DNA from 3 places in the Pseudocitrobacter faecalis genome. Region 3 is predicted to be linked to each of the others. Evidence: predicted binding sites of a transcription regulator. Region 3 holds the regulator's gene; each other region holds the start of a gene.
The links. Region 3 encodes LexA, which represses DNA repair genes until DNA is damaged. Its sites were predicted from a motif close to TNCTGTATGTACATACAGNA; they were not measured.

Region 1 (7,852 bases), 2.8 Mb from region 3:
CCATCGCAGCGGTGCTGCATTGATTGGGGTCGATACCGAGACCATCGTACAGCCCCATCACGCCTTCAATCACCGCGATATCGGCATGCTGCATGTGTTGGTTAAACAAGGCGTTCAGCGCGGGGGCAGGGATCATGAAACTGTCGAGATTACGCGACGCCACGCCGGAAATTGCCGTATGCCAGCCGGTATCGAGATAATCAGGCCCCACTTTCCACGGCTGCACCCGCCAGCCGCGCTGTTTCAGCACATTCAACAAGCCAAGCGTTACCGTGGTTTTACCACAGCCGCTGCCGGTGCCTGCCAGAATAAATGCGTGATGCTTTGCCGCCATGCCCTGATCCTGCTCAGGGTGGTAGGGGTACGTCGAGATGCGCGTGTTCCCGGTCTTGCGACCGCACGCTTCTGAGCAACCCACTTCCCACCGAAGTTGTTGATATGTACCGACAGGCAGGTCTTCTGGCTTAGCGTCGTCCTCCCCCGTCCTTCCCAATCTTGCGATCAGTGGTGTTTACGGGTTCGTCAGCATTACAGCAGCGGGGGCTGCGAGGGATTTACACCCTCTTCCCTGACACATAACGTGTCTGACCTGTCGGCTTAATGTCGGAGTCAGTGTAGCGCTCATACTCCGTTGCCTTTTTGCGCTAAAACAATCTATTGCGCCGCAATGATTTATTCAATTTATAATATCGACCTGGAAAATAAGGCAAATTAGGTGACAGCGTGGCCGTTGCACAATGCCCTGCATCCTGCGGGGAACTGATTCAGGGCTGGATCCTGGGCAGTGAGAAATTGATTTCCTGCCCGGTTGGGCTTTACAGCACCGTAGAAGTAAGAGCCGGTAAACCGGCTGACGATGAACGTCCGCTGACGCGCGCAATGGTCAATCAGTTGCTGGCACTGTGGGAATTCCCGGTGGAGTGGAGCCAGCAGTTGCGCATTAATCTGCACTCCCCCATACCGGTTGCCAAAGGAATGGCCAGCAGTACTGCCGATATCGCCGCCACTGCCGTCGCCACCGCACGCTATTTTGATAAAACATTGACTGAACAGGCGCTGGCACAGCTTTGCGTTAACCTTGAGCCCACCGATAGCACGCCTTTTCGCCAGATGACGCTGTTCGATCATAATCAGGGCCATGCGCTAACGGTCGGTTCAGAGCAACCAGAGCTTGATATTCTGGTACTGGAAAGCCCACTCACGCTGCAAACCGCAGACTATCATCGTCTCGACAGACAAGCGGCCCTCCTTGCCGGCGCGCCACAGTTAGCGCAAGCCTGGCAAAAAGCTCGTCAGGCGTGTGAAACAGGCTGTGCCAGACTACTCGGAGAAGCCGCGACGCTCAGCGCTATCGCCAGCCAGCAAATTCTGCCGAAACCGGGTTTTCAGCGCGTACTGGATATTGTGGAGCGTTTTGCATTGTATGGCGTGAGCATCGCACACAGCGGGAGCGTGATGGGGTTAATGCTCGACAGGACGAAACACGATGTTGAAGCCGTGATGGCGGAACTGGAAAGGGACGATGGTAATGTTCTGTGGCCGCAAAAATATGTGCTGCCCATGGTGGAAGGCGGCGTCAGATAGTATTCAGGCGGCCCGGAGGCCGCCTGATGACAAATTACTCAGCTTTTGGCTCAGCAACCTTCTGTTCGCCCATCGCTTTCAGCTTTTTAGAGATGTCGCGGCGTTCTTTAGAAATTTCGGCATTTTTGATGATGTAATCATCAACGCGATCTTCGTAATCGCTCTTCATGCTGGCGATGATGCCCTGAATCGCTTCAACGCTCATGCCCGGTTTGATGTAGTCGCTAAGGTTGTCCAGCAGCAGGACACGCTTCTGGTTGTCACGGATCTTTTTCTCAACGTCCTGAATTTCACGCTGCAGTTTGTTTTTACGGCGGAACAGACGAACAAACTCCAGTACATCCTGAAATGAAGGCTTAGTTGTTTCCATTTTTACACCCCTGATATTTGAGACTCGGATTCGTAAATGCTACAGCGATAGAATTAACAATACGTATAGCTGAAGCTAATGACAATGGTTTTTACCTGTCCCTCATCATAACCCTAAACGCTGCTGAATCGAAACAACCCAGGGTCAAAGGTGTTGCATTCGTCGCTTATTTACGCAGCGCGCGGCAGATAAGCAGGGATAATAGCTCAAGCTGACGCGCCAGCTCCATGCTTAGCCAAACGTAGCCATGAATGGGCGTTTCCACCAAATGAGTGCTTTTATGCTCCGTCAGCAACTGGCGTAGTTCATCGACGATCTCGTTGAGTTTTTCGGTGTTCGCTTTTACCGGCTGAGGATTACCCTCATACAGGGCATGGGCGATGGTTAACAACGTTTGCTGGGTCATCTGCTGCGTTTCGCGCAGCGTATGGGCGTTGAGCATTAAAAAATGGCTTTCGCGAGACGCCCAGTGCGCGTTGATTTGCAGCTCAAGCATACACACCAGGTTGCGGCTCACGGTCTGGATGCCTTCGAATACCGATTTCTGGATATGCGTTTCTTTGCTGGCGGGCGTAATCAGCCCACGGATTTTCACCACATCGTTAAGCACCGTTTGCAGGTGTTTTTCCAGATGCGGCCGCTCCACCAGATTGGGTGAAAAGCCGGCCTGATAGAGGCGATTAAATTGGGTCACAAAGGTCGCCATCTGGATGCGCCAGTGGATAAACGCCCGCTGCGGCCAAACGCCGGTGAAAAGCATCGCCAGCAGCGAACCGAAAATAACGTCGCCGCTTCGCCACAACGCAGTATGCAGGTCGCCCGGGGGGGCGCCCACCACCACACCCAGGGTAATGCCAATCAGCAACGCCTGATAGGGACGTTTACCGAGCGTCAGCCAGCCACACAGGAACATTGCCCCGGCACACCACATCAGCATCAGCGGTAAAGAAATGAGTTCAAGTTTAAGCGCAATCAGGCCCAGCGCCGAGCCGAGGATAGTGCCGCCAATACGCTGGAAGGCGCGCGGCACCACGTTTCCCCAGAACGAGATGGGCCCCATGATAACCACAAGAGTAATCAGCGGCCACGATCCTTCCGGAATGTCGAAGATACGTACAATCAGAAAGGCCAGCACAAATGCCAGGGCTATACGGATGCCGTGCACTGCGCGGTAATTGCGGTATAGCCGAATTTCAAAAGGACTGAGTGATTTATCAGGACGCACACCGGTTCTCCGGCAGAACAAAAGAGCGCAATTGTACCTGCTTTTGCCCGGCTCGCATCATGAGGCGCAAAAAATCTTTCACTCGTTTTTCAGACCGCTTTACGCGCCACCGCGACGTACATCTGAATGTCCCAGTAGCCGTCCTTATTGCCATCGTTGAGATAGAGTTCGAAACAGGGTTTGCTATCAATGTGATACGCGTTGTCTTTGAGCAATTCATCAAAGAATTGTAGCCACGGCGTGGCAAAGTCATGCTCAAGAACCCGCGCGCTGGCAACCGCATACTCGCCGCCCTCAAGATGGGTGAGGATGACGCCCTCACTGTTGGGGGGCAATGTGAAATCATCAGCCACCGTCACAACGGTACTGCAGCGCAACTTTTCAGGCGGCACTTCATCGGGATTATCAAAATAGACTGCCACCCACTCCTTCGCCGGAATCGACTGGCCGTCTACCCACATCATCAGTTGCTCAAAACCTTGCTTAACGGTCTCCTCCCACGGCCCCACCATATGGAAACCGGCAACGGTACGGGCATGGACGTGTTCGATAGTGTAATGCATAGTTCCCCCTGATCTGGATTTTACTGTATATAGATACAGTAAAAATATAGCAGTGCTATACCGGATAGTATGTGCACTGCTTCACATTGTCGCCAGGGAATAACGGCGTATCAGCGTTACGCTTTGTGATGGAAATAGTCGCTCAGGCGCGAGAACATCCCGCCCTTATTGACGCTTTCCAGGGTGACCAGCGGCCAGTGGGCAACAATCTTATCGCGATCGTAAAGCTGAATTTCCCCTACCCGCTGATGCGCGGCGATAGGCGCTTCCAGCTCTTTGCCGTCCAGTACGTATTTCGCTTTAATGTTGGGGATCTCTTTTTTCGGCAATGCCAACCAGAAATCCTGATCGGTACCAAGATCAATCGTCTCTTTATCGCCGTACCAGATGCGTTCGGTACCCACTTTTTTGCCGTTTTGCAGCACCTGTACGGTGTCGAAATTCTGCTGTCCCCAGTGCAGCAACGTGCGCGCCTGATCTTCACGCCCCTTCGGGCTGTCTGCGCCCATCACCACCGCAATCAGGCGACGTTTGCCGTCAACCGCAGAGGCGATCAGGTTAAAGCCCGCCCCGGATGTATGCCCGGTTTTCAGGCCATCAACGTTCAGGGTTTTATCCCACAACAGACCGTTACGGTTCTGCTGCGTGATGCCGTTCCACGTCAGGCTTTTTTCGCTGTACATATGATAAAACTCAGGCTCACCGTGAATGATCGCGCGCGATAACACGGCGAGATCGTAAGCGGAACTGTGCTGCCCCGGCGCGTCCAGCCCGTGAACCGTTTCAAAATGGGTATCGCGAAGCTTCAGCGTTTCGACATAGTGATTCATCATGGCGACGAACTGTGGCTGGCCCCCGGCGATGTAATCCGCCAGCGCGACGCAGGCGTCGTTCCCGGAATCGACAATCAGACCACGGCTCAGATCGTGCACGCTGACGCGATCGCCCTCTTTCAGGAACATCAGCGAAGAGCCATTAAACACCGGATTGCCTTTCGCCCAGGCATCGCGGCCCACGGTGACGATGTCATCCGGCGTAATACGGTGGCTGTCGATGGCGCGATCGACGACATAACCGGTCATCAGCTTGGTGAGACTCGCCGGATTGCGCTGCTGGTGCTCATTTCCGGCGGTTAAAATTTGCCCGGTGGTATAATCCATTAATACCCAGGAACCGGCTTTAATGGCCGGCGGCGTGACGGGAGGAACCGCGCTGTCAGTAGCAAAGGCGCAAGAAATACTCGAAGCGAGCAAAGATACAGCAATAAACAAACGGGCTTTCAACAGCAAATCCTCAGCAATTTCAAAATCGTCGTCCTTTTTACGGAATCTCTCACTTTCATACAGCCATTAATTGCAAGAAAATATGACATAACCTGAATCGCCCCCGAAAAACCGCCCTTCTGATGGCTCTGTAAATCGTTTACCATGGTGTTAATTCGCCCGCTCGCTTATCAGGGATTACGTTTTGACCATGCAAGAACCTGCCAACACCCCCGGATTCCTCTTCCACGATTACGAAACCTTCGGCACCAGCCCGTCGCTGGATCGCCCGGCGCAGTTTGCCGCCATTCGTACCGATAACGATTTTAATATCGTTGGGGAGCCCGAGGTCTTTTACTGTAAACCCGCAGACGACTATCTGCCGCAGCCGGAAGCAGTGCTCATTACCGGCATCACCCCACAGGAAGCACGCGCAAAGGGCGATAACGAGGCCGCGTTCGCTCGCCGCATTCACGATCTGTTCACCGTGCCCAATACCTGCGTGGTGGGCTATAACAATGTTCGTTTCGATGATGAAGTCACGCGCAATATCTTTTACCGCAACTTCTACGATCCTTACGCCTGGAGCTGGCAAAATCATAACTCGCGCTGGGATCTGCTGGATGTGATGCGCGCCTGCTACGCCCTGCGCCCGGAGGGGATCAACTGGCCAGAAAATGAGGACGGCCTACCCAGCTTTCGCCTGGAGCATCTGACCAAAGCCAACGGTATTGAACACAGTAACGCCCACGACGCGATGGCAGACGTTTATGCCACCATCGCCATGGCGAAACGGGTGAAAACCCAGCAGCCAAAGCTGTTTGACTATTTATATGCCTATCGCAGCAAGCAAAAGCTGACCACGCTGATTGATGTGCCGCAGATGAAACCGCTGGTGCATGTGTCGGGAATGTTTGGTGCCTGGCGCGGCAACACCAGTTGGATCGCCCCGCTGGCGTGGCATCCGGATAACCGCAATGCGGTGATCATGGTGGATCTGGCTGGCGACATCTCCGGGCTGCTGGATCTGGACACCGATACCCTGCGCGAACGCCTTTACACGCCGAAAGCCGCATTGGGTGAGACTTCCCCGGTTCCGGTGAAGCTGGTGCATCTGAATAAATGCCCGGTGCTGGCCGTCGCGAATACCCTGCGCCCGGAAGATGCTGAACGCCTCGGCATTAATCGCCAGCACTGTCTGGATAATCTTAAAGTGCTGCGCGAAAACCCGCAGGTGCGGGAGAAAGTGGTGGCGATCTTCGCCGAAGCCGAACCGTTTGTGCCCTCAACAAATGTCGATGCGCAGCTCTATAACGGCTTCTTCAGCGATGCTGACCGCGCCGCGATGAAAATTGTACTGGAAACCGAGCCGCGTAATCTTCCCGCGCTGGATCTGACCTTTGCCGATGCGCGCATTGAGAAACTGTTGTTTAACTACAGGGCGCGTAACTTCCCGGGCACGCTGGATGAACAGGAGCAGATGCGCTGGTTAGAGCATCGCCGCGATGTCTTTACGCCGGAATTTTTGCAGGCCTATATGCAGCAACTGGAAGCGCTGTACGCGCAATATGAAGGGAACAGTGAGAAGCTGACGCTGCTGAAAGCGCTTTATCAGTATGCGCAGGAGATTGTTTAACGAAGCGCCCCGCACTTGCGGGGCGAATTATTGTGTGACCTCTGAACCTCCATTCTCTCGCTGGGCTCTTTTCTGAAAGTGCCTCATTCAGCCTAAAAGCGCTTCATCCAACACGGTGAGTTGTCTCATCATACGAGGTCGAAAATTATTCATGGAATAGAATGATGACCGTCTATCAGATAAAACCCGCTTTTCAGCGGCTTTTGCGCCCATTGATGTTTTGGTTGCATAAACACAGCATCACGCCCAATCACATTACCCTTTCTGCTATAGCGCTCTCGTTTATCACTGGCGGAATACTGGCCTTCTTTCATGAACCTCGCAGCTTTGTGTTACTGCCCATTGTGCTGTTTGTCCGCATGGCACTTAATGCACTAGATGGGATGCTCGCCCGGGAGTGCAATCAAAAAACAGTCCTGGGGGCCATTCTGAATGAAACGGGCGATGTACTCTCCGATATCGCCCTCTACATACCCTTCATGCTTCTGCCTGACAGTAACGCCATTCTGGTTTTATGCATGTTGCTTTGTGCGCTGATGACGGAATTCAGTGGGATACTGGCTCAAACCTTCACCGGTATTCGCAGTTATACCGGGCCGCTTGGCAAAAGTGATAGAGCACTGGTGTTCGGCGCGTGGGGAATCGCGTTGGCATACTGGCCATCGTTAGTGCAATGGAATAACGCATTATGGGGCGTTGCAACTCTGTTGTTGCTCTGGACGGTGACGAATCGCTGCCGCAGTGCCCTACGCCATGGAGAGACAATGTAATGTTGCTTGAGAAATCACTGGCGGCCATCTTTGTGCTTTTACTGCTCGCCACGCTTATCAATGGATTGTTGGTACTGTTACGTCCTGGCAAAAACTGGAGAGAATTGACCCTTCGGATACGCACCTGGTGGATCATCATCATTCTGTTCTCGCTGGCCCTGCTTAGCCCCCATTGGCTGGCGCTCACTTTCTTCGCGCTGGTGAGTTTTGTCGCATTAAAAGAATTCCTAACCCTGGCCCCATTACGACAAGCCGATCGTATGCCGTTACTATGGATGTTTATTGCCATCCCTATTAATTACTGGCTTATTGGAATTGGCTGGTATGGCATGTTTGCGATTTTTATCCCGGTATATGTTTTTCTGTTCTTACCGACACGCATGGTCATTGCCGGAGATACTCACCACTTTTTGCGCTCCGCGTCTCAGCTCCACTGGGGGCT
Region 2 (7,852 bases), 2.1 Mb from region 3:
CGCACGGACGGTCTATATCTTCCATAAACCTATCGTCATGTTGCAGGCAAAATTTGGCCTCACCACGCCCGAAGAACGGGTGTTGCGCATCCATAACACGCTGCGAAATTTTACCCGTGCCGACGTTCAGTCGGCGTTAACGATCGTCCCTGTTGTGCGTTATAACCAGCAGGGAAGGCTTATCGTGATGAACGGCAAGCCGGTGATGCTTCTGGCGCAAGGCGATCTGGATGAAGGTGACGATCTGACGCTCGATCAGGCTGCACAGCGGGTGCTGGCGCGCATGGAAGCCCAACGTACCGCGCTGCGCGACCAGTATGACAATAGCTGGCTGGTGCTGTCGGTGGTCAAAACGATGGGCGGGTTGCTGGGGCTGATGGTGTTCTGGTATGGCGCTTATCGCTCCTGGCGCCTGGTCAGGCGTTATTATCGTCGGCGCATTATTGAGAACCGAAGCTGGCTGCCCCTGCGCTGGCGACGTTTTACCGGCGCTATCGAGACACGGCTCTATGCCATGTTGATGGTGATGTTAGGGATTGTGGCGCTGTACGCCTGGCTGCGCTGGGTTTTCAGCCTGTTTCCCTGGACGCGCGTCTGGGGGGAATCGCTGGGTGACTGGTCCGTACGCGTAGTGCGAGGGATCGCCTTGTCGATCGTCTCCGCCTTGCCGGGGCTATTGATTGTTCTGATCATTTTTGTGATGACGGCATTTATTCTGAAACTGCTGAAAATGGTGCTTAATCAGGTTGAGGCGGGGCGTTTACAGCTCCCGGGTATTCATCCCGAAACCGTCGGGGCGACCCGCAAACTGATATCGGTCGTGGTGTGGTTATTTGCGCTTTCGGCGGCATATCCCTTCCTGCCAGGGGCGAACTCGCTGGCCTTTAAGGGGATTAGCGTCTTCTTTGGATTAATGCTCACGCTGGGATCGGCGGGCGTGATGAACCATGCCATGAGCGGGTTGGTTCTGATTTATTCACGCGCTTTACGCAAAGGCGATGTCATTCGGGTCGCGGATAACGAAGGGCTGGTCAGTGAAATCGGTATGCTGGCAACAAAAATTATCACCCGTGAAAACTACGTTGTCACCGTTCCCAACGCGGTGGTGGTGAGTGGAAAAATTACGAACCTCAGCGCGCAGGGCGCGGATAGCGGTATCAACTTAACGGTGAGTGTGACGATCGGCTACGACACGCCGTGGCGTCAGGTTCATGCAATGCTGGAACTGGCGGCAAAACGGGCACAAGGGATTGACCTGACTATCGCACCACGGGTGCGCCAGTTGAGCCTGATGGACTGGTATATCGCCTATGAACTTCAGGTGCGATTGCTGGCGGATCAGTCGCTGGCCGCGGCTCGAAGCGAACTGTATAGCAATATTCAGGATGTCTTTAATGAATTCAACGTACAGATCATGTCGCCAAACTTTGTGATGCAGCCTGAAGGCGTGGTGATCGTTGCCAAAGAGAACTGGTACACGCCGCCTGCCGCTCCGCCTGAGGGTGGCAAATAGATTAGCTGCCGCAGGCAAATTAAATCCCTCTACACTTCAACGCGTTTTTCTTTCTCCGCGAAAAGTGGCTTGATCCCTTCCTGAAATCCATAATACTGTATATAAATACAGTATAAGGTGTTTACGGTCATGATGTACAAACTTGCAGAGCAACGCGAGAGCGTAATTACGCCTCTTTTCAGTGATTTAGTGCCATGCGGCTTTCCCAGCCCGGCACGCGACTATGTTGAGCGGGGCATCGATCTCAACGAATTTATGGTGGCACACCCCAGTGCGACCTATTTTGTCCGCGCGACGGGCGACTCCATGACGGAAGCGGGGATCGGCAATGGCGATTTACTGGTGGTCGACAGTGCCAGAACCGCCGGACATGGCGATATCGTTATCGCTGCGGTCGATGGCGAATTTACCGTCAAGCGGTTACAACTGCGCCCGGTGATCCAGTTAGTGCCCTGTAACCCGGCCTATTCGCCTATCCGTATTAACGAGGATGTTCCGCTGGATATCTTTGGTGTGGTGACGTTTATCGTGAAAGCGGCCTGCTGACCATGTTTGCGCTGGTGGATGTGAACAGTTTTTATGCCTCCTGTGAAACGGTATTCAGGCCGGATCTCAGAGGCAAACCGGTAGTGGTGCTGTCCAATAACGACGGCTGCGTCATTGCCCGTAGCGCAGAGGCGAAGTCACTGGTGGCGATGGGAGAACCCTATTTTAAACAGAAGGAGCAGTTTCGCCGTCACGGCGTGGTAGCGTTTAGCAGCAATTATGAACTTTACGCAGATATGTCAGAGCGTGTGATGACGACCCTGGAAGCGCTGGCGCCGAGAGTGGAAATCTACAGTATTGACGAAGCGTTTTGCGATCTCACCGGTGTCAGGAATTGTCGCGATTTAACCGATTTTGGCCGCGAAATTCGCGAAACAATCAGTAAGGGTATGCATTTGACCGTTGGCGTGGGGATCGCGCAAACCAAAACGCTCGCCAAACTGGCGAACCATGCGGCAAAGAAATGGCAGCGTCAGACGGGCGGCGTGGTCGATCTCTCGAATCTCGAACGGCAGCGTAAACTGATGGCGGCGTTTCCGGTGAGTGAAGTGTGGGGTATCGGGCGGCGGATCGGTAAAAAGCTGGAAGCGATGGGGATCCATACCGTGCTGGATCTCGCGGATACGGATATCCGTTTTATCCGCAAACATTTTAGCGTGGTACTGGAACGCACGGTGCGCGAACTGCGCGGTGAACCGTGTCTGGAACTGGAAGAGTTTGTGCCGGTGAAGCAGGACATCATTAGCTCCCGCTCGTTTGGTGCGCCGGTAACGGATTACGAAGATATGCGCCAGGCCATTTGCGAATACGCCTGCCGGGCGGCAGAGAAACTGCGTCTGGAGCATCAATACTGCCGGTTTATTTCGGCATTTATTAAAACATCGCCGTTTGCCGCCGGGCAGCCTTACTACGGCAACAGCGCTTCGGTAAAGCTGCTGACGCCCACCCAGGATAGCCGCGATATTATTCAGGCCGCGACGCGGTGTCTGGAGGTTATCTGGAAAGAAGGGCGACGCTATCAGAAAGCGGGCGTCATGCTGGGGGATTTTTTCAGCCAGGGCGTTGCGCAGTTGAATCTGTTTGATGACAACGCACCGCGCGCGGGCAGCGAAGCCTTAATGAGCGTGCTGGATGCCATTAATCACAAGAGCGGGCGCGGGACGCTCTATTTTGCCGGGCAGGGCATCGCGCAGCCGTGGCAGATGAAACGGGAACTGCTCTCGCCGCGTTATACCACGCGCATGTCAGATATTGTGTGTGCGCGGTAGTGAAAACAGTTCCAGCGCGATCGCCGCTTCCAGATGCTGGTCAAAGGCGTCGTCGTTGATATCCGTCATGCCCAGCGCGTACATGCCGTCCAGCCCGCAAACCAGCGCAATTAATCGCCAGGCGATGTGCTCGGGGCTGTCGTGCAGGGTAAACTCCTGCGCCGCGTGACCCTGACGGATAATCGCGGTGGTTGCGTCATGCCAGATATGCATGGTGAAAATGTAGGCGGCCTTGATATCGGGGTCTTTCGCAGCAATCAGCTGCGCTTCGCGCCAGAGACGAATATAGGGCTCAAATCCGCCGTCATCGCTGCCGAGCATCGAACATAAACGCTCACGCCAGGTGGCGGTTTCCGGCAACGGATTCGCATCCAGCAGGGCACGGGTTAAGCGAATAAACGCCTGGGCTTTGAGTTCACCCGCTGAAGCAAAATGGTGATGCACCTGGCCGGTAGCGACGTTGGCTTCCGTTGCGATCCGCCTGACGGTCATCGCCGGGAAACCTTCGGCCAGCGCCACGCGCATCGCCGCCTGCATAATTTCTTCCCGTCGTTCGTCCTTACTCAAATAACCCATAATTTTTCATCCTCAATCACCGCGCAACGAGTGTAACAAAAAGCTGGACAGTTGTTCAACTTTCCGTAGGATCGCGTTCTGGACGGATGTCCAACTTTAATAAATGAGGGAGAGTTATGTTTCGTCAGTGGTTAGCGTTAGTGATTATCGTGCTGGTCTATATTCCGGTCGCCATCGATGCGACGGTGCTGCATGTGGCGGCGCCGACGTTGAGTATGACGCTTGGGGCAAGCGGCAACGAGTTACTGTGGATCATTGATATCTACTCGCTGGTGATGGCAGGAATGGTACTGCCGATGGGAGCGCTGGGCGACCGTATCGGTTTTAAACGCCTGCTGTTGCTCGGCAGCGGGTTATTTGGCCTGGCGTCGCTGGCAGCCGCGATTGCGCCAGACGCCGGCTGGCTGATTGCGGCGCGCGCTGTGCTGGCGATTGGCGCGGCAATGATTGTTCCGGCGACACTTGCCGGGATCCGCACACTGTTTATTGATGCGCGCCATCGTAACATTGCGCTTGGCGTCTGGGCCGCGGTCGGTTCAGGCGGGGCAGCCTTTGGCCCATTGATTGGCGGCATGTTGCTGGAGCATTTCTACTGGGGCTCGGTGTTCCTGATTAACGTTCCTATCGTGTTGCTGGTAATGGCGCTTTCCGCGCGCTTCGTGCCGCAGCAGCCAGGCCGACGCGATCAGCCGTTGAACCTGAGTCATGCCATCATGTTGATTGTGGCGATTCTGCTGTTGGTGTATAGCGCAAAAACCGCGATGAAAGGGCTGGTTGCACCGTGGGTTATCGGCGGGGCGTTCGCGACCGGTGCGCTGTTATTAACGATGTTTGTTCGTATCCAGCTTCGCGCCGCTAAACCGATGATCGATATGCGTCTGTTCAGCCACCGTATTATTCTCAGCGGTGTAGTCATGGCGATGACGGCAATGATTGCGTTGGTCGGTTTTGAGCTGCTGATGGCGCAGGAACTGCAGTTTGTACATGGTTTCACGCCGTTCGAGGCCGGGAAATTTATGCTGCCGCTGATGGTGGCCAGTGGTTTCAGCGGCCCGATTGCCGGTGTGCTGGTCGCGCGTCTGGGCCTGCGCACTGTGGCAACAAGCGGCATGGCGCTGAGTGCACTGAGCTTCCTTGGGCTGTCGATGCTGGATTTCAGCACCCAGAAGTGGCAGGCGTGGGGACTGATGGTCTTGCTTGGCTTTAGCGCCGCCAGCGCCTTGCTGGCGTCAACGGCGGCGATTATGGCCGCAGCGCCGAAGGAAAAAGCCGCGGCTGCCGGGGCGATTGAAACCATGGCGTATGAACTGGGCGCGGGGTTAGGCATTGCCGTCTTTGGCTTACTGCTGAGCCGCAGTTTCTCGGCGTCCATTGTTCTGCCGGAAGGGCTGACGGGTGAAGTCGCGGCACGCGCCTCGTCGTCGATTGGCGAAGCGGTTAAAGCGGCGCAAACCCTGACGCCATCGCTTGCCGAGGCCACGATTAATGCTGCACGTACCGCGTTTACCTTCTCGCACAGCGTGGCGTTAAGCAGTGCCGGGATGATGCTGTTACTTCTGGCGGTTGGGATGTGGTTTAGTCTGGCAAAAGCAGGTAAATCGTAAGAGAAGAGGCTGCCGACGAGATGTCGGCAGCTTTACGTGACGCTGTCACTTATCGCTGAGATCGCTCAACAGCACGGCAATACTCCTGCCGCCGATGGTTTGCTCAAGGGCAATCTTGACCACAATGGTGAGGGGTACCGAAAGCAGCATTCCCACCGGGCCAAGCAACCATCCCCAGAAGATCAACGACAAAAAGACCACCAGCGTTGACAGCCCCAGCCCGCGTCCCATAATGCGCGGTTCGAGAATGTTACCGAAGAGCAGGTTAATCAGCAGGTATCCTGCCAGCACAATCAGCGCCTGATAAAACCCGCCAAAAACCAGCACCTGTAAAATCGGGGGGATGGCCGCCAGCACAGAACCGATATTAGGAATGTAGTTCAGTGCGAAGGCGAGCAGTCCCCAGACAAACGCGAAACGCACGCCCAGCGCTTCCAGCATGCCCCAAGCGACCAGGCCGGTTACCAGACTTATGGCTGTTTTCAGCACCAGATAATGTGACACGCTGTCGATCGCGCGCTGAATCGCCGCCATTCCTTCCGTCGGTTTGACCATCAATTGCTGGAGTTTGGCCGGAAGCTGCGGGACTTCCAGCAGCATAAACACCACGGTTAACAGCAGAAGAAAAATCGATGACATCGCGTTAGAGAGCTGTGTCAACAGGCTGGTGACAAAGGTCATCGCGGCGTTTGGGTCAATATATTTAATTAACTCATCTGCTGAGACCGTCACGCCAAAGCGCTCGAGCCAGGGCTGGATATTCTGCAGCGGCACCTGTAAAGAGGAGCGGTACTGCGGCAACGTGCGCGCCAGCTCGTTAAGCGAGGTGCCGAGTGACGCCAGCAGCAGGACGGCAACCATAATAATCAGGCAGATCAGTAAAGAGATAGCCAGCACGCGGGGAATGCGCCAGCGGGTCATCAGTTGTACCACCGGGTTAAGCACCACGGCGATAAATAGCGCCAGTACAAAGGGAACAATGATATCCGCCGCGAAGCGAATACCCGTCAAAATGATGACCAGCATGCCCAGCATGATGACAATTTTTAATCCATTAAGCGTAATGATGGGCTTGGCCATAAGGGTTCCTGAAAAAGTGTACAACAAGCCTGAATATCATAATTGCGAACAGTCTAAGAAGAAACTCACTTAGATCTAATATTTATGGTAAAGATCTGAAAATATTTTGAGTTAATCAGGCGGTTGTGCTAAAAATTAGCTGTGTTTAACTACCGAGGACAATTTTTTTCCGCAACGAAGAGAAGCAATACCGCGGATAATTGTATTTTTATGGACAATCAGTTCAAAACTTTCATTTCTACTCACACTACAGTTTTACCTACCTCTGCCTTGCTCTCCGCCGAGCAACACTGGCGCAACGCGCTTTAGTCTACGTCTTCTGCCTGAACTGACGCTCGCCGTCAGGACTCATTACAACCTGGATTTTACGGTTTGCACTTCGTTGTGAGCCGCAACGGAATATATTCTCAAGCAGGAGAAATAACATGTTTTACTGGATTCTTTTATCCCTTGCGATCGTCGCTGAAATTATCGGCACGCTGTCTATGAAATGGGCTGCTGTTGGTCACGGTTCTGCTGGCTTTATTTTGATGCTGGTAATGATTGCCATCTCTTATATTTTCCTGGCCTTCGCGGTTAAAAAAATCGCGCTGGGTGTCGCCTATGCCTTGTGGGAAGGTATCGGTATTTTGCTTATCACACTGTTCAGCGTCATGTTGTTTGATGAAGCACTGTCGGCGATGAAGATCGCCGGTCTGGCGACGCTGGTGGCGGGGATTGTGTTGATTAAATCCGGTACTCGCAAAGTGAAATCTCAGCCGGTGGAGGCTCACCATGCAACAGTTTGAGTGGATTCACGCCGCCTGGCTGGGGCTGGCAATCGTGCTGGAAATTATCGCTAATATCTTTTTGAAGTTCTCGGATGGTTTTCGCCGCAAATTCTATGGCGTGCTGTCCATCTCCGCAGTGCTGGCCGCGTTTAGCGCCTTGTCGCAGGCGGTAAAAGGAATCGATCTCTCCGTGGCCTATGCGTTATGGGGCGCCTTCGGGATTATGGCTACGCTGGCGGCGGGCTGGATCCTGTTTGGTCAACGCCTGAATAACAAAGGCTGGATGGGACTCGGCCTGCTGATAGTCGGCATGGTGCTGATTAAAATGGCCTGATACACCACGCTGCCCGCATTTGCGGGCAGCGTCATTTAATCTTTCGCCAACGCTTCCAGCTTATCGCGAAAACCGGTCACCGAAATGGCCCGGTTATCCGCGCGCCAGCGGTCTTTCGGCCCCGGAGCGGAACTCTGTACCGCAATCAATTGCCAGCCATT
Region 3 (7,852 bases):
AAGAAAAGTGAACCGATGCTGAATGACACCGAATCTTACTTCAACAAAGCCATTAAACAGGCGGTTGCGAGTGGTGATGTAGATAAAGCGTTGAAACTGCTGGATGAAGCTGAGCGCCTCGGCTCTACCTCTGCGAGATCCACCTTTATCAGCGCTGTAAAAGGCAAGGGGTAATAACATCCCCACAGCGCTGATGTTTAGGCTATGCCTTTCGGTGCGCCCCTCGGGGCGCACTTTTTTTTCAGTTGTGCACCATGCTGTTGCATAACTGTTGCGCCAATGATCGTATTTAGCCATTACTGCACTCCCGCCCGCCACAATCTGCGATACAATAGCGTCACTTTATGTACAGGAGAGTCAGGCATGACGCATCCCGCACTGACGCAACTGCGTGCGCTAAACTATTTTGACGCCATTCCCTCGCTCGACGCTGAACAACTCGACTGGCTGCTGCTGGAAGATTCCATGACCAAACGTTTCGAACAATATGGTGTGGTCAGCGTCACACTGATTGACGAAGGGTTTGTCACCCGCGATGCTATAGCGGAAGAGTTACCGTTGTTGCCCGACGAGCAACGCTACTGGCTACGAGAAATATTGCTGTGTGTGGACGGCGAGCCCTGGCTTGCCGGGCGCACCGTGGTACCCGAATCGACGCTGAGCGGCCCCGAACTGGCGCTGCAACAGCTTGGTAAGACGCCGCTGGGTCGTTACCTGTTTACGTCTTCCATGCTCACGCGTGATTTTATTGAGATAGGTTGCCATGCAGACCTCTGGGGGCGTCGTTCCCGCCTCCGGTTGAGTGGGAAACCGCTGCTCCTGACAGAGCTGTTTCTGCCTGCATCGCCGTTGTACTAAGAGGAAGAGAAAATGGAGTGGAGTCTGACGCAGAATAAGCTGCTGGCATTTCATCGCCTGATGCGCACCGACAAGCCGATTGGTGCCTTGCTGCTGCTGTGGCCGACCTTATGGGCGTTATGGGTTGCCGCGCCCGGCGTACCACCGTTGTGGATTCTGGCGGTGTTTGTCGCGGGCGTCTGGCTGATGCGCGCCGCTGGTTGCGTGGTGAATGACTATGCTGACCGCAAATTTGATGGTCATGTAAAACGTACCGCCAATCGCCCGTTACCGAGCGGTGCGGTGACGGAAAAAGAGGCGCGGACACTGTTTGCCGTGCTGGTTCTTCTGTCGTTCCTGCTGGTGCTGACGCTCAATACCATGACCATTCTGCTTTCGGTCGCGGGACTGGCGCTGGCGTGGGTTTATCCGTTTATGAAGCGCTATACCCATCTGCCGCAGGTGGTGCTGGGTGCCGCGTTCGGCTGGTCAATTCCGATGGCATTTGCCGCCGTCAGTGAATCATTGCCGCTGAGCTGCTGGTTGATGCTACTGGCAAACATCCTGTGGGCGGTGGCGTATGACACGCAGTATGCGATGGTTGACCGTGACGATGACGTGAAAATCGGCGTGAAATCGACGGCGATTCTGTTTGGTCAGTACGACCGCTTAATTATCGGTATTTTGCAGATTGGCGTGCTGGTATTGATGGCGGCGATTGGCTATCTGAACGGGCTTAACTGGGAGTTCTACTGGTCTATTTTCATTGCGGGCGCGCTGTTTGCGTACCAGCAGAAGCTGATTCAACACCGGGAACGCGCGGCCTGTTTCCAGGCATTTATGAACAATAACTACGTTGGGCTGGTGCTGTTTATCGGTCTGGCGATGAGTTACTGGCACTTCTAAAAGCGAAAAAGCCGGATTTTCATCCGGCTTTTTTATGGCGGGGGCGCTACGCTTGCCCGCCCTACAAGCTCCGAACCCGTAGGCCTGATAAGCGAAGCGCATCAGGCGTCTTTCGGCGCCGGTTCTTCGTCCTGCGTCACACTCTCAATCGTCAAACGCACGTCTGAGGTGATCAGGTTCGCCATCATCTGGTAAACCTTCATCGTCTCTTCCGGCTCGGCGTCGCCGCTGTCGCTGATATAGCCTTCATCACGCAGCGTCAGCACCAGCGATGAGAACACCGCTTTATCAAAGAACTCCGGCGAGTTAATACCGTGCAGCACCGACAGACGTTGCGCCACGGTACGGCTCTCTTTCTCCAGCGTACTGCGGTTCATCGATGGGTTCGCGCTCAGCAGCCAGAACGTAATGGCATAGCGTTGCAGCGTTTCACGTGCGCCTGCGGCCAGCAGTTGCAGAGTGCGGGAGTGCGACGGATTAATATGCAGCTCATCGCCCTGACGGGTGATCAGCGCCTGGCGCTCCATCTCGTCAACCAGCGTATCAATCACCGACGCCAGCTCTGCTTTTTCCCAGCGCAGGAACAGCTCGGCCTTCAGCATCGGGTAGAGCACTTCAACCATGTTCTGCACATCCGCGCGAGAAACATGGCGATGCTGGGTCATGATGGTCGCCAGCAGAGACGGCATGATCAGCATATGGGCGATATTGTTACGATAGTAGGTCATCAACACCGCCTGTTCGCGCGGCAGAATGATGATATCGCCGATGGTATCTTTCTCGACTTCGAACTTGTTCATCTGCAGCGCGTGGTCGATAAGCTCGCCTGCCGTCACGTTTGGCGTGGTGGCGTCCGGCGAATACGGTGCGTTGCGCAGCAGCGACAGGTAGCAATCCAACTGTTGAGTTAACTGTTCGCGGGTCAGTGAACGCTGACGAGACGCCAGCAGCGCAGTACAGCACAGGTTCATGGCGTTCGCCGCGCCTGCGTTGTTGATGCGCACCATCAGTTCGGCGGCGATACCGTTAACCGTCGGCGTCAGCCATGCCGGACGAATGGCTTCGATAGGATCGATAGACTCGCGCCACTCCGGTACGTGATGGTTCAGGTAGTTCATCAGCGGAATCGGCTCGCCGAAGTTAACGTAGCCCTGGCCCAGGTTACGCAGTTTGCTCAAGCCCTTGAGCATCTGCGGAAGACTCTCTTTCTCTTTGGTCGCGCCACGCAGTTCTTTTGCATACGTACCGACTTCCATCACGTGCTCGTAACCGATGTAAATCGGCACCAGCGTGATAGGACGTGTGCCGCCGCGCAGCATCGCCTGAATGGTCATCGACAGTGTACCGGTTTTCGGATCGAGCAAACGACCGGTACGGGAACGCCCGCCTTCCACAAAGTATTCAACAGAATAACCCCGGCTGAACAGCTCGCCGAGATACTCGCGGAACACGGTGGAGTAGAGTTTGTTGCCCTTAAAGGTACGGCGAATAAAGAATGCGCCCAGACGACGGAAAATCGGGCCGGCTGGCCAGAAATTCAGGTTGATACCGGCGGCAATATGCGGCGGCACCAGCCCCTGGTGATACAACACATAGGAGAGCAGCAGGTAGTCCATATGGCTACGGTGACACGGCACATACACAATCTCGTGGCCGTCGTGCGCCAGCTGGCGAACGCGCTCGGCGTTGTGCACGTTAATCCCCTGATAAAGCCGGTTCCAGGTGAAGCCCAGAATGCGGTCAGTCAGGCGAATCATCTCGTAGGAGAAGTTGGCGGCAATCTCTTCCATCAGCGCGATGGCGTTCTGCTGCGCTTTCTCATGGGAGATTTTTTTGCTGCGTGCTTCGTCTTCAACCGCTTTGGCAATCGCGCGCGAAGCGAGCAGCTTATTGAAGAGATCCTGACGTGCCGGCAGTCGCGGGCCTACCGCCGCCAGACGCTGGCGAGCGAAGTGCATACGCGCCACGCGCGCCAGTTTTTGCGCGATAATTTTATCGGTACCGTGTTCATCGGCCATACGGCGCAACGAGACGGACGGCGAGAAGCGCACAAAGCTGTCACGGCCCAGCCAGGAGACGGCGAAGAATTTCTGGATGCCGTTTAGCATGCGCAGCGGCGGGTTCACCTCGCCTTTTTCACGCCCCGGACGACGACCAAACATCACCGATACCGGCACCATCTGCACGTCCAGATTCGGATTGCTGCGATGCAGATCGAGATAGTCGTGGAACAGCTTGATAGACTCTTCTTTCGGCGTGTAATAGGTGAACACGCGCGGGCCGCCATGGATGAACACATAGCGGGGCAATAGGGTGCCGTCGATCTCCAGCGGCTCAAGCGGGTCGGGGAGATCGTGCGCCAGGCACTGGGCGCGCAAGGTCAGTAAGTCGGCCTTCGAGTTATAAGGCAGGACGTACATGATCGGGCGCGAGGTATCGAGCCCCAATTCCTGGGCAGGCTCTGCCGGAATAGACTTGCTTTTTACCAGTATGCTTAATGGTAAATTCAGTAATTTGTAGTAAATTCGTGGCCAACCGGACATAAACGATGTAAAGCCTCTGGTTAATCATGCAAATGCGCGGCAAGAATATCAGAAAGTCAGCAGGATTTCTGTTCTACCGCCGATAACAGCTACTGTCATTGATGCGTATAACGCTAAAAGGTTCTATTTAATGGCCAATAATACCACTGGACTCACCCGAATTATCAAAGCGGCTGGTTATTCCTGGAAAGGTTTTCGCGCAGCGTGGATAAACGAAGCTGCGTTCCGCCAGGAAGGGGTCGCCTCGGTTGTGGCCATTATCATCGCGTGTTGGCTGGACGTTGACGCCATTACCCGCGTCTTGCTGATAAGCTCCGTCCTTCTGGTGATGATAGTGGAAATTCTCAATAGTGCGCTGGAAGCGGTGGTCGACCGCATTGGTTCGGAGTATCACGAACTCTCCGGGCGGGCAAAAGACATGGGCTCTGCGGCGGTATTGCTGGCGATTTTCGTCGCGGTGATGACCTGGGCCGTACTGCTGTGGTCGCATTTCCACTGAGCCTCGCATAATCTGCGAAAACTCCTGTATTTTGTGCGTTTTGCGGTTCCAAAATAGCCGTTAACTGTATATACTCACAGCATAACTGTATATACACCCAGGGGGCGGAATGAAAGCGTTAACGACCAGGCAGCAAGAGGTGTTTGATCTCATCCGAGATCATATCGGCCAAACGGGCATGCCGCCGACACGTGCGGAAATTGCTCAGCGCCTGGGGTTCCGTTCCCCGAATGCGGCGGAAGAGCATCTGAAAGCACTGGCGCGTAAAGGCGTCATAGAAATTGTTTCGGGCGCATCGCGCGGTATTCGCCTGCTGGTGGAAGAAGAAACCGGCCTGCCGCTGATTGGCCGCGTTGCCGCCGGTGAGCCGTTGCTGGCGCAGCAGCACATTGAAGGTCACTATCAGGTCGATCCTTCGCTGTTTAAACCCAATGCTGACTTCCTGCTGCGTGTTAGCGGCATGTCGATGAAAGACATCGGTATTATGGACGGCGATCTGCTCGCGGTGCATAAAACCCAGGACGTGCGTAACGGTCAGGTGGTTGTTGCGCGTATCGACGAAGAAGTGACCGTAAAACGCCTGAAAAAACAGGGCAACGTCGTCGAACTGCTGCCGGAAAACAGCGAGTTTTCCCCGATTGTCGTCGATCTTCGCCGTCAGAACTTCTCCATTGAAGGGCTGGCCGTTGGCGTGATCCGCAACGGCGAATGGCTGTAATCCTCTCCCGATAACAACGGCGCACCATGCGCCGTTGTTCGTTCTCTTTTCTGTTCAGGTTCGTAAGCATGTCGCTCTTCACGGCTGCCGACAAGGCATTATGGCGTCTCGCCCTTCCCATGATTTTCTCCAATATCACGGTTCCCCTGCTGGGTCTTGTGGATACGGCGGTGATTGGTCATCTGGATAGCGCGGTCTATCTCGGCGGCGTGGCGATTGGCGCAACGGCGACCAGCTTCCTGTTTATGCTGCTGCTCTTTTTACGCATGAGCACCACGGGCTTAACCGCGCAGGCCTTCGGCGCGAAAGATCCCCTCCGGCTTGCCCGTGCGCTGGTGCAACCGCTGTTGCTGGCGTTAGGCGCTGGTCTGCTCATCGTGGTGTTTAAAGGGCCGCTTATCAATCTGGCGCTCACCATTGTTGGCGGGAGCGATGCAGTGCTCGAGCAGGCGCGGCGCTTCCTTGAAATTCGCTGGTTAAGCGCGCCCGCCTCGCTGGCGAACCTGGTGCTGCTGGGGTGGCTGCTCGGCGTTCAGTACGCGCGTGCGCCGGTGATTTTGCTGATCGTCGGCAACGTCCTGAACATTGTCCTCGACCTGTGGCTGGTGATGGGCCTGCATATGAACGTGCAGGGGGCGGCGCTGGCGACGGTGATTGCCGAATATGCCACGATGATCATTGGCCTGCTGATGGCGCGTAAGGTGCTGGTGCTGCGCGGGATTACCTCTGACATGCTGAAGACGGCCTGGCGCGGAAATATGCGCAGCCTGCTGGCGCTCAATCGCGACATTATGCTGCGCTCGCTATTACTTCAGCTCTGTTTTGGCGCATTGACCGTATTCGGTGCGCGGCTGGGCAGCGATGTGGTGGCGGTCAATGCGGTGCTAATGACCATGCTCACCTTCACCGCCTACGCGCTGGATGGCTTTGCCTATGCGGTGGAAGCGCACTCCGGGCAGGCTTACGGCGCGCGTGATGACAGTCAGTTGCAACAGGTCTGGCACGCGGCCTGCCGCCAGGCGGGGATTGTTGCACTGGTTTTTGCGCTGGTGTACGCGCTGGCGGGCAGTCATATCGTGGCGATGCTGACGTCGCTGCCGTCGTTGCAGCAGCTCGCCGATCGCTATGTGCTCTGGCAGGCCATATTGCCGGTAATTGGTGTCTGGTGCTACCTGCTGGACGGCATGTTTATCGGCGCAACACGCGGCGCGGAAATGCGTAACAGTATGGCCGTTGCCGCCGCCGGGTTCGCCCTAACGCTGCTGACGGTGCCGGTATTAGGCAATCACGGTTTATGGCTGGCGCTGGCGGTGTTCCTTGCACTGCGTGGCCTGTCGCTGGCGGTTATCTGGCGTCGCCACTGGCAAAAAGGCACCTGGTTCTCTTCGCAGACATAACGGCGAGGATGGTTAAAGATTCTGAATAGTGAATCGTCAGCGATATCCTCTTCTACACTTATTATCACGTTCAGCAGAAATGAACGCCGAAGGACGAAGTGATATCTCATCCATGATCGAATGATAAGGAGCTGATGATGAACAAAGACGAACTCAGCGGTAACTGGAAACAGTTCAAAGGTAAAGCGAAAGAGAAATGGGGCAAACTGACCGACGATGACATGACCGTTATCGAAGGCCGACGCGATCAGCTGGTCGGTAAAATCCAGGAACGTTATGGATATGCCAAAGACCAGGCAGAGAAAGAAGTGAGCGATTGGGAAACCCATAACGACTACCGTTGGTAGTCTCGCTGACGGCGTAACGCTTAACTCCCCTCAATAAGCGTATCCTGCCCGCTGGTACAAGGACGTGCCAACCCTCGTATTACCGTGCCTTTTTCTTGATCTGAATCGTGTGGTCGTGGTGGCAATGTTCTTGTGAACTGCATGCCTCTACTTCCACACATTCTGCGCACAGACCGTGCGCTTCAATCACATTATGGCGTAGCGCAAAGCCCATTCGTGCTGCGACCATATGCATAATATCTTCCACGCCTTCCGCACACTCTTCCTTCACCACACCACAGCGATCGCAAATAAACATCGCCGATGTATGCGTCGGTTGATCAAAAAGATGGCACAGCACATAGCTGTTGGTGGATTCCACCTTATGGACAAAGCCCTGCTCGAGTAAAAATTCCAGTGCGCGATAAACGGTAGGCGGCTTGGCCTGCGGCTCTTTCACGCGTAACAGATCGAGAAGATCGTATGCGCTGATCGCACCCTGTTGCAGGCTCAGCAGACGTAGCACTTCCAGACGCTGTGGAGTCAGGCGCACGCCGCGCTGCGCACACAGCTTTTCAGCCTGCGCCAACATATCTTGCGAAGTGGTCTTATCCATTATGCGTCCT

Region 1: a site for LexA is predicted at 3,764-3,783, ahead of sbmC (DNA gyrase inhibitor SbmC). Genes of this name have one in related genera too.
Region 2: a site for LexA is predicted at 1,607-1,626, ahead of umuD (translesion error-prone DNA polymerase V autoproteolytic subunit). Genes of this name have one in related genera too.

What each region holds. Positions count from the first base shown of each region.
Region 1 covers NZ_CBDDNJ010000002.1:1,321,056-1,328,907, reverse strand. Annotated here, with positions in the region: gene ACOXYR_RS06830 (cobyrinic acid a,c-diamide synthase CobB) at 1-334, opposite strand, end outside; cobalamin riboswitch at 433-608, opposite strand; gene ACOXYR_RS06825 (GHMP family kinase ATP-binding protein) at 724-1,584, shown strand; gene ACOXYR_RS06820 (DUF496 family protein) at 1,619-1,954, opposite strand; gene ACOXYR_RS06815 (FUSC family protein) at 2,121-3,179, opposite strand; gene sbmC (DNA gyrase inhibitor SbmC) at 3,269-3,742, opposite strand; gene dacD (serine-type D-Ala-D-Ala carboxypeptidase DacD) at 3,859-5,025, opposite strand; gene sbcB (exodeoxyribonuclease I) at 5,216-6,640, shown strand; gene ACOXYR_RS06795 (CDP-alcohol phosphatidyltransferase family protein) at 6,805-7,410, shown strand; gene ACOXYR_RS06790 (phosphatidate cytidylyltransferase) at 7,410-7,852, shown strand, end outside.
Region 2 covers NZ_CBDDNJ010000002.1:2,091,370-2,099,221, reverse strand. Annotated here, with positions in the region: gene ACOXYR_RS10690 (mechanosensitive ion channel family protein) at 1-1,513, shown strand, start outside; gene umuD (translesion error-prone DNA polymerase V autoproteolytic subunit) at 1,643-2,059, shown strand; gene ACOXYR_RS10680 (Y-family DNA polymerase) at 2,062-3,327, shown strand; gene ACOXYR_RS10675 (TetR family transcriptional regulator) at 3,304-3,903, opposite strand; gene ACOXYR_RS10670 (MFS transporter) at 4,020-5,507, shown strand; gene ACOXYR_RS10665 (AI-2E family transporter) at 5,553-6,587, opposite strand; gene ACOXYR_RS10660 (protein YdgV) at 6,798-6,896, shown strand; gene mdtJ (multidrug/spermidine efflux SMR transporter subunit MdtJ) at 7,013-7,375, shown strand; gene mdtI (multidrug/spermidine efflux SMR transporter subunit MdtI) at 7,362-7,691, shown strand; gene ACOXYR_RS10645 (trypsin-like serine peptidase) at 7,727-7,852, opposite strand, start outside.
Region 3 covers NZ_CBDDNJ010000002.1:4,148,789-4,156,640, reverse strand. Annotated here, with positions in the region: gene malM (maltose operon protein MalM) at 1-174, shown strand, start outside; gene ubiC (chorismate lyase) at 364-858, shown strand; gene ubiA (4-hydroxybenzoate octaprenyltransferase) at 871-1,743, shown strand; gene plsB (glycerol-3-phosphate 1-O-acyltransferase PlsB) at 1,845-4,286, opposite strand; gene ACOXYR_RS20135 (diacylglycerol kinase) at 4,417-4,785, shown strand; gene lexA (transcriptional repressor LexA) at 4,895-5,503, shown strand; gene dinF (MATE family efflux transporter DinF) at 5,572-6,900, shown strand; gene ACOXYR_RS20120 (CsbD family protein) at 7,038-7,247, shown strand; gene zur (zinc uptake transcriptional repressor Zur) at 7,327-7,842, opposite strand.